One region of the Janthinobacterium sp. 75 genome, then DNA from elsewhere that is predicted to be linked to it. Evidence: predicted binding sites of a transcription regulator. Region 1 holds the regulator's gene; each other region holds the start of a gene.
The links. Region 1 encodes HrcA, which represses chaperone genes, less so after heat shock. Its sites were predicted from a motif close to TTAGCACTCNNNNNNNNNGAGTGCTAA; they were not measured.
Positions count from the first base shown of each region.

Region 2: a site for HrcA is predicted at 1,243-1,269, ahead of groES (co-chaperone GroES). Genes of this name have one in related genera too.
Region 3: a site for HrcA is predicted at 1,498-1,524, ahead of rpoH (RNA polymerase sigma factor RpoH). Genes of this name have one in related genera too.

Region 1 covers NZ_SORD01000001.1:1,413,065-1,416,343, reverse strand. Annotated here, with positions in the region: gene C8C89_RS06480 (outer membrane protein assembly factor BamE) at 1-616, opposite strand, end outside; gene fur (ferric iron uptake transcriptional regulator) at 812-1,243, shown strand; gene hrcA (heat-inducible transcriptional repressor HrcA) at 1,292-2,308, opposite strand; gene C8C89_RS06465 (HAD family hydrolase) at 2,446-3,171, opposite strand.
Region 2 covers NZ_SORD01000001.1:2,105,190-2,108,468, reverse strand. Annotated here, with positions in the region: gene C8C89_RS09580 (DUF904 domain-containing protein) at 1-100, opposite strand, end outside; gene C8C89_RS09575 (hypothetical protein) at 229-975, opposite strand; gene groES (co-chaperone GroES) at 1,510-1,800, shown strand; gene groL (chaperonin GroEL) at 1,851-3,279, shown strand, end outside.
Region 3 covers NZ_SORD01000001.1:79,351-82,629, forward strand. Annotated here, with positions in the region: gene C8C89_RS00375 (ATP-binding cassette domain-containing protein) at 1-240, shown strand, start outside; gene ftsX (permease-like cell division protein FtsX) at 237-1,157, shown strand; gene rpoH (RNA polymerase sigma factor RpoH) at 1,682-2,581, shown strand; gene C8C89_RS00390 (hypothetical protein) at 2,671-2,937, opposite strand; gene C8C89_RS00395 (hypothetical protein) at 3,110-3,279, shown strand, end outside.

The DNA.
Region 1 (3,279 bases):
CGGCAGCAGGTGCAGGCTCGGCGGCAGGCGCCGTTGCAGGTGCAACGTCAGGTTTGCTCACCGGAATGGCAGGAGCGGCATCGGCCGGCACCGGCACGGCGCTCGGCGCCACGGGCGATGGGACCGCGGCGGCAGGCACGTCGGCCTTGGCGACCTTGGCGAACGGCGACGGACCGGCGATACGGTTGATGTATTCTTTCTCGGTCGGCAGATTGCCGCCTTCGAAACGTGCAACCTTGCCTTCTTTATCAAAGAACACGACCACGCGGCTGCTGGTGGTTTCGCCACTGCCCCGTGCCAGTCGGAATGGATAATCCCAACGGTCAGCATGGAAAATATCGGTCAGCAGGGAGGTGCCGAGGACGAAACGCACTTGTTCGCGCGTCATGCCCACTTTCAACTGGGCCAGCATCTCTTCGGAGACAAAGTTGCCTTGTTGAATGTCAGGACGATACGGCGAGAAAAACCACATGAATTTCTGTAGCGGCGTAATGGTGGTCGTTTGTGCGCCCTGTTCGGGGACCACTTCCTTGCCTTCTTTTTGGCTGGCTGCCGGCTTTTCGCCAAGGATGCCGCGGCTGGCGCAGCCGGACATGGCGAGCGCGACACAGACCATGCCTGCCATGACTGGTGCTCGAAATGAAATACGGTGCCAGAGAGATGGCAATACAGCCGGTGTTACGCGCATAAATGACCTCAATTGGATGAACAAAACGCCAGGAGTGACCGGCCTGCCAAAAAATGCATATTTTGGCACTCCCCGACAAAACGCTATATGATAAAGCACCTGACCCACATACGAGCAACAAACATGAGTAACAATCCTAGTGATCTCAAGGCAAGCGGCCTGAAAGCCACCCTGCCACGCCTGAAGATACTCGATATCTTCCAGAGTAGCCCGGTACGCCACCTGACAGCAGAAGACGTCTATAAAATTCTGCTGGCCGACAATATGGATGTCGGCTTGGCAACTGTCTACCGTGTCCTGACGCAGTTTGAACAGGCAGGCTTGCTCAACCGCAACCATTTTGAAACAGGCAAGGCAATTTTCGAACTCAACGAAGGTTCCCACCACGACCACCTGGTGTGCCTCGACTGTGGCCGGGTCGAAGAATTCTTCGACGAAGACATCGAAATCCGCCAGCAAAAAGTGGCTGAAGAGCGCGGCTTCAAGATCGCCGAACACGCCTTGGCCATCTACGGCAACTGCATCAAGACGGCTTGCCCGCATAAAACAGCCTGACGCTTGCCGGCCGCTCCCACGGGGCGGCTGGCGCAGCATTGAGCTGCATCAATGATGACTGAGCGCGCTCGACAGTAATTTAGCCGTAATATCGACGATAGGAATGACGCGCTCATACGCCATGCGCGTCGGTCCTATCACCCCCAAGGTTCCCACGATCTTGCCGTTGACTTCATACGGCGCCGTCACCACGCTCATCTCATCCATCGGCACCAGGTTCGATTCGCCGCCGATGAAAATCTGCACGCCCGTCGCCTTGCTCGACACGTCGAGCAACTGCATCAAGCCCGTTTTTTGCTCGAACATGTCGAACATCTGGCGCAGCGAATGCATATTCGATGACAGATCGCTCACGCTGAGCAAGTTGCGCTCGCCGGAAATCACCATGTCGTCGCTATGGTCGGCCATCGCTTCGCTGCCCGCTTCCACGGCCGCCTGCATCAGGCTGCCCATATCGTCGCGCAGCTGGCGCAATTCGCCCTGCAGGCGCACGCGCACGGCGTCGAATGACAGGCCGCCATAATTCTGGTTGATGTAATTGGCCGATTGGATCAATTGCGCCGGCGTGTAGTCGGCCTCCGTCAGCAGCAAGCGGTTCTGCACGTCACCGCCCGGGGCAACGATGACGAGCAGGATGCGCTTTTCGGACAGGCGCAGGAATTCAATTTGCTGGAACACGGATTCCCGGCGCGGACTGAGCACGACGCCGGCAAACTGCGACAGCGACGACAGCATTTGCGCCGCGTTGGCGATGGTTTTCTGCGGCTGCGGCGTCTGCAGGCGCATGCGCGACTCCACCAGGTGCTCGTCCAGATGCCGGACAGTCAGCAAGGTGTCGACAAAGATGCGGTAGCCGCGTGGCGTGGGTATGCGTCCAGCCGAGGTATGGGGGCTGGACACATAACCGAGCTCTTCCAGATCGGCCATGATGTTGCGGATCGTGGCCGGCGACAAATCCAGGCCGGAAATTTTCGACAAGGCGCGCGAACCGACCGGCAGGCCGTCGGCGATATAGCGCTCGACCAGGGCTTTCAGCAGTGTTTGGGCACGTGTATCGAGTTGCATGGTGTAATTAGTTGGACAAATTTTCTATTAAATAAGTAGCAAGACAAGTAGCAGTATAAATAGCAAAAACAGCGGCCAGACGCGCATCCCCGGCGCCTGACAGCTCCTATTATGCACGTTCGCCCGTCCGGCGGCGATCAATCTTCCAGTTGCCCCTGCAGCCACAGCAGCAACTCGTCAAAGTTGGCGCAGATGGCGTCGGGCTGCACGCCGGCGGCCAGGTGGGCGTCGCTGCCCTTGCGGTTCATCCAGACGGCACGCATGCCCGCCCCTTGCGCTCCCGTCACGTCGAAATACAGGTCATCCCCCACATACACGGCTTCGTGCGGGGCCACCTGCAGCGCGGCGCACGCAGCCAGGAAGATGCTGGCATCGGGCTTTGCCACGCCAAAGTCGCTGGCGGCGATGGATACCTTGAAATGCTGCGCCAGGCCGATAATGTCAAGGTCCGCATTGCCATTCGAGATGGAGCCGACCAGCATGCGCTGGCGCATCCAGGCCAGGCCAGGCAAGACGTCGTCATACGGCTGGACGCGGTTGCGCGCGGCCAGGAAGTGCACGATGGCCTGCTCGACCAGGGCGGCATCCTCGCCAGCGGTCTCGAAAGCGGCCAGCAGGCCGGCGCGCCGCAACTCGATCAGGTTGCCATGGAAATGCGGTTGCTCCTTGAGCATGGCCAGACGGTGCTGGCGCAGCACCTCGATGGAAAACTGCTGCGCCACCCTGGGCGCATGCGTGGCCAGCCAGTCGTGCAGCAGGGTTTCGGCGGCGGCAATCACGGGCGCGATGGGCCACAAGGTATCGTCGAGATCGAACAGGATGGCCTTGGGCGGCACGGCGGGTTTTACTGGGGTAAGGGACATGGGACTCACAGTGGATGCCGCGCCACGATGCGCAGGCTGCATCTATTGTCGCACCGATCGGCGCCGCCGACATGGCGGTGCCACCGTAAAATGGGGCCGGGCCGGCGC
Region 2 (3,279 bases), 690 kb from region 1:
CACGGCGCAGCGCATGGGTCATTTCGGCCAGCAGGCCGATCTTGTCGGATAATTCGTTGAATTCGGAAATCATCCCGCCACTATAGGGCGGACGCTCCATGGGCGTCAATCGAATCACGCCGCTGTCACACATATTTACATCAATGCAGGGCAGTTGGCGGACAATACACACTTTTTCCGGCGCTTTTCGCCAAGTGCGCGCATCTTCCAGCGCCCCGATGGCAGCGTTTACTCGTCGACGTAATCAGGTTCGATATCGAGTCCGCCATAGCGGTTTTCGCAAGAGCGGCGCGTCAGCGTCTGTTGTCCGCCCTTGCCGTCAAGCACCATCGTCAAGTCGCGGCAAGTACGGCGGTAGCTGCCAGGTTTGGCGTCCGTCCGCGAGGGCGTCAGGCGCACTGCCAGCGGCACCGCATTGCCCAAGCCCTTGTTGCTCCACTGGCGCGTCTTGCCATCCTCTTCATCTTTCAAAGTGCGCACGGCGGCCGTCAGCAGCGCTTTCTGTTCCTTGGCATTGAGCTTGGCGATGGTGACGTCCGACAGGAACGGCGGATATACGATAGGTGCCGGATCCTTGCCCTGCACATCCCACTTGCCGCTGTTTTGCGAACAGGTGCGCCGGCTCAGGTCCTGCGACTTGCCGTCCGCCGTGACGACGAATTTCAGGTCGCGGCAGACATGCGCCTTCAGGCTGTGTTCCGTCATGCCGGAATTGCTGAAGTTATACGTCACTTTCACCAGCACGCCACTGTCGCCGCCGTTGTCCCATACATGTGCTTCCTGGTCGTCGTCATCCTTGTTCAAATCGTTGAACAAGTCGTTCAGCAGCATTTCCTTTTCCAGCGGTGTCAGGGTCGCCACGGTAATCTCGTCGACGATGGTGGGCGTTTGCGCGGCGGCATTGCCCAGGCAGGCCAGGCCGATGAGGGTGGCGCCCAGCAGGCGCAGGGCGGGATGGGAAATCGGGAATGGCATGGTGTTCTTTCTGGTGCAAGTAATGATGTGTGACGATATTGATATGCAATTACAATCATCTTATCAAATTCCATAGTAAAACTCTGTATCCTGCGCGTACAGGAACGCCCCCCATGCGGACGGCATGCTAGAGTCGCTGCTGTTGCTGACGCCCGGGAAGTTGGCTTGCGCCAGCGCAAACCCAGTGCAGATGCAGGCTCTGCTTATCGTGTATGTATATATTCCTCTTGAATAAGCCCTTGAAGTTGACCCATACCGTCCCTATAATTAGCACTCGTTAGTAGAGAGTGCTAACAAACTCTTTCGTAGCAATCCTCAGGACTGATGGTGCTTGCCAGACCACTGCAGGGAACGCTACGCGGCGGGCGACGCCGCGATGCACCACTGCCGGATACAGGCAAGGACAGGATGACATGGGGTTTGCTTGACCGTTGCGGGCTGCTTTCAACGGCGGTCACTGAAAGCACGTCTGGCGCTGTGCCGGACATGTATTCATTTAGCAACACTTATCCATTGAACTTTAAGGAGTTTTGTATGAATCTGCGCCCATTGAACGATCGCGTCATCGTCAAACGCCTCGACCAGGAAACCAAAACTGCGTCCGGCCTCATCATTCCTGATGCAGCTGCTGAAAAACCGGATCAAGGCGAAGTCCTTGCCGTAGGCAATGGCAAGATTCTCGACGACGGCAAAGTCCGTCCTCTGGATGTCAAAGTAGGCGACCGCGTCCTGTTCGGCAAGTACGCCGGCCAAACCGTCAAAGTTGACGGCGATGAGCTGCTGGTCATGCGCGAAGAAGACATCATGGCGATCGTCGTCAAGTAATTGTTTCCACGTTGTAGACAGATACATCCCGAAACTCAGGAGAATTGAACATGGCAGCTAAAGAAGTAGTATTCGGCGACGCAGCGCGCGCCAAGATGGTAGAAGGCGTCAATATCCTCGCCAACGCAGTCAAAGTAACGCTGGGCCCGAAAGGCCGCAACGTGGTCCTGGAGCGCTCGTTCGGCGCCCCTACCGTCACCAAGGATGGTGTGTCGGTAGCGAAAGAAGTTGAACTCAAAGACAAGCTCATGAACATGGGCGCGCAAATGGTCAAGGAAGTTGCTTCCCGCACCAGCGACAACGCCGGCGACGGCACCACCACCGCCACCGTACTGGCACAAGCCATCGTGCGCGAAGGCATGAAGTTCGTTGCCGCCGGCATGAACCCGATGGACCTGAAGCGCGGTATCGACAAAGCAGTTGCTGCAACCGTCGAAGAACTGGCGAAAATCGCCCGTCCTTGCACCACGACCAAAGAAATCGCCCAAGTTGGCGCGATCTCGGCGAACTCGGACTACTCGATCGGCGAGCGTATCGCTGAAGCGATGGAAAAAGTCGGCAAAGAAGGCGTGATCACCGTTGAAGACGGCAAGTCGCTGAACGACGAGCTCGATATCGTTGAAGGCATGCAGTTCGACCGCGGCTACCTGTCGCCATACTTCATCAACAACCCAGAGAAACAAGTTGCCGTACTGGACAGCCCATTCGTCCTGCTGTGCGACAAGAAAATCTCGAACATCCGTGACCTGCTGCCGGTACTGGAACAAGTCGCTAAAGCTGGCCGTCCACTGCTGATCATCGCAGAAGACATCGAAGGCGAAGCGCTGGCGACCCTGGTTGTGAACAACATCCGCGGCATCCTGAAAACTTGCGCAGTGAAAGCACCTGGCTTCGGCGACCGCCGCAAAGCCATGCTGGAAGACATCGCTGTCCTGACCGGCGGCCAAGTGATCGCTGAAGAAGTCGGCCTGACCCTGGAAAAAGTGACCCTGGCCGAACTGGGCCAAGCGAAACGCATCGAAGTGGGCAAGGAAAACACCATCGTTATCGATGGCGCCGGCGAAGCTGCCTCGATCGAAGCACGCGTGAAACAAGTGCGTGTACAGATCGAAGAAGCGACCTCGGACTACGACCGTGAAAAACTGCAAGAGCGCGTGGCCAAACTGGCTGGCGGCGTTGCCGTGATCAAGGTTGGCGCAGCCACCGAAGTCGAAATGAAAGAGAAAAAAGCCCGCGTTGAAGATGCACTGCACGCTACCCGCGCTGCCGTGGAAGAAGGCATCGTGCCAGGCGGCGGCGTAGCCCTGCTGCGCGCACGCGCCAACATCACGGTCAAGGGCGACAATCCTGATCAAGATGCCGGTATCAAGATCGTCCTGCGCGCAATGGAAGAGCCACTGCGCATGATCGTGCAAAACGCTGGCGAAGAAGCTTCGGTCGTCGTGGCAGCCGTATTGGCTGGCACGGGCAACTACGGCT
Region 3 (3,279 bases), 1.3 Mb from region 1:
GACCGCGCCAGCGCCAACAAGGTGCTCGACGCCCTGAAAGCCTTTCATTCCGTGGGCGTGACCTGCCTCATTTCCAGCCATGACGAACAGATGCTCGACGCCGCCGCCCGCGTGATCCACCTGAAAAACGGCCAGCTGGTGGCCATCGACAAGGCCACGCAAGCACCCGTCTTCGCGCCGCCCGATCCCGATTTTGCCCCGCCACCTGGCCCGGATGACACGCAGGGAGAACAGGCATGAGAGGCTGGTTCCGTCAACACCGCTTCGCGTTGGGTTCGGCGCTGATTCATTTGCGCAAGTCGCCGGGCGGCTTCCTATTGAACGTGCTGGTCGTCGCCATCGCCCTGTCGCTGCCGTTCGCCGGCCTGACCATGCTCGATAATGTACGCCCCATGTCGGAACAGATGTCGGTCGATCCGGAAATCAGCGTTTTCCTGAAGATCGATACGCCGCGCGAGCAAGCCGTGGCCCTGGCCAGCGCCATGCGCAAGATCGTGGGCGAGCAAAAGGCGAAGATCGTCTTCATCCCGCGCGAACAGGCACTCGACACCCTGAAAAACAAGAACGGCCTGGCCGACGTGCTCAGCACTCTGGGCGACAATCCCCTGCCCGACAGCTATGTGCTGAAACTGGACGCATTCAGCAGCGCCAGCGAAGCGCAGGATGTCGATGCGGTGGCGGAACAGTTGCGCCATCTGCCATTCGTGGAATCGGCGCAAGTCGATTCGGCCTGGGTCAAGCGCCTGGCGGCTCTGCTGGGCGTGCTGCGCCTGGTGCTGCTGCTGCTGGCCATTACCCTGGGCGTGGCCGTGATCGCTGTTGTCTTCAATACCATCCGCCTGCAAGTAATGCAGCAGCGCGATGAAATCAGCATCTCGAAATTGATCGGCGCCACCGACACCTTCATTCACCGCCCCTTCTATTACACGGGCGCCCTGCTGGGCTTGTGCGCCGGCGCGCTGGCCCTGGGCGCCGTGGCGCTGGCCTTGCATCCGCTGAACACGGCGATTGCCGAGTTTGCCCGCCTGTATGCGTCCGAATTCCAGCTGGTGCCGCTGGCACCGCTGCCGATGGCCGGCTTGCTGGCCGTCAGCGCCGGCCTGGGCCTGATTGGCGCCTTCCTCTGCGTACAGCGCCACCTGGCGCGCCTGAACTGACCGTCACTTCCACGGCGGCGCCCCAGGCGCCGCCGTGGAAGTGACGGTCAGTTCCACGGCGGCGCCCCAGGCGCCGCCGTGCGCCTCACCCTCTCCTTGTTTTTTACCATCCACGCCATGTTGTGGTTATCTTGATATTTAGCAAGTATTCTTAAGGTTCGCTTCAGCCAGAGGCCGTAGACTAGCCATGTTGTCGTAGCGAGCCGTGCAGCCCTCTCAGGCGCGAGGGGGCAGGCGCACACACCGCAGCAACCATGCGCTTTGGCGGCGCGTTTTAGATAAATTATCAACTAGCAAACCGCCATAGCATTTAGGCTATCAGGACGATTAAATGTGCTGATTGGCACTCTCAAGCAGAGAGTGCTAATATAGGGACATACCAACAGCAGAACCGCCATGAGCGCCAGATATAGATGGAGCCGCGATCTGCAAGTGCAAGACCGAATACGCAAAACGAACAGACTATCGGGCCACGTCGCGTGACATGGCCAACTGGAACAAAGCAAGACTACGAGGGAGAAAACATGACTATGATGTCCGCAACATCCGCATTGGTTCCGACCAAAAGTAATGCGCTGGGCCTCGGGTTCACTGGCAATCTGGGCAATATCGACGCCTATATCTCGGCCGTGAACCGCCTGCCCATGTTGACCCACGACGAAGAAATTTCGCTGGCGAAACGCCTGCGCGAAAAAAATGACCTGGCCGCCGCGCAAGAGCTGGTGCTGTCGCACCTGCGCCTGGTGGTCTCGATTGCCCGCGGCTATCTGGGCTATGGCTTGCCACATGCCGACCTGATTCAGGAAGGCAATATCGGCTTGATGAAAGCCGTGAAACGCTTCGATCCGGACCAGGGCGTGCGCCTGGTGTCGTACGCCATGCACTGGGTGAAAGCCGAGATGCATGAGTACATCCTGAAAAACTGGCGCCTGGTCAAGGTTGCAACGACGAAGGCACAGCGCAAGCTGTTCTTCAACCTGCGCAGCCACAAGACGGGCCTGGACGCGATGACGCCGAAACAGATCGATGCCTTGGCCAAGCTGCTCGACGTGAAACGCGAAGAAGTGATCGAGATGGAAACGCGCCTGAGCGGCCGCGACATCGCGCTGGAATCGCCGACCGACGATGAAGACGACAAGTTTTCGCCGATCGCCTACCTGTCGTCGGAGCAAAGCGAACCGACCAAGGTGCTGGAAGCGGAACAAGTGACGCGCCTGCAATCGGAAGGCCTGGAAACGGCACTGTCCAAGCTGGACGCCCGTTCGCGCCGCATCATCGAAGCGCGCTGGCTGGCCAACGACGACGGTTCCGGCGCCACCTTGCACGCTTTGGCAGAAGAGTTCGGCGTATCGGCCGAGCGCATCCGCCAGATCGAAGTGGCGGCGCTGAAAAAAATGAAGGGCGCGCTGGCAGCTTACGTATAAAGAAAGCAATTCCGCAATGCAAAAGGCGCCGCAAGGCGCCTTTTAGTTTTATTACTTGATGTTTATCAACAGATAAACATGGCAGCTCATTAAGCTGCAGCCAAGCCCTTGACCAGGATTTCGGCGACCAATTCATTCAGATCCGCGCCGCGCTCCTTGGCCAGGGTCTGCAATTGCAAGACCAGATCGCTGTTCAGTTTGACGGCGAATGGCACCAGGCCCAGGGCCTGATCGCGCTTGCGCTGCTCGCGGCGGTCGACGACCACCGCTTCCTTACCGAATGCACCGGCGCCGGGAACATTCATCTTTCCCATCAGTTTCTTGGCATCGCTTTTCGCCAGGGCAGTTTTTTTCATGGTTGTTTCCTGATTTTCAAAACAGCCATTCTACGCAGTAATCGGCGCGCCGCGTGGCCGGCGCATCAATTCATCCGCAACGCGCCTATGGTGCGCCAGGAAAATATCATTTTGTTATTATTATCCCATGCGTGGACGCCGCGCCAGGGACGTTCTACCTGAAAGGAAAAACATGCCTAATCTGACCCGCTTTTGCCCTACCCTGTTACTTCCCCTGTTTTTTGCCTTCCTGGCAGCGCTGGCTGGCTGCGGCGCGGCCGGCAGCACCGGCGACGCGGAAAACACGCCGCGCAGCGTCACCCACGTGCTCTCGCCAGGCCAGCAAGTCGCCATTACAGCCAC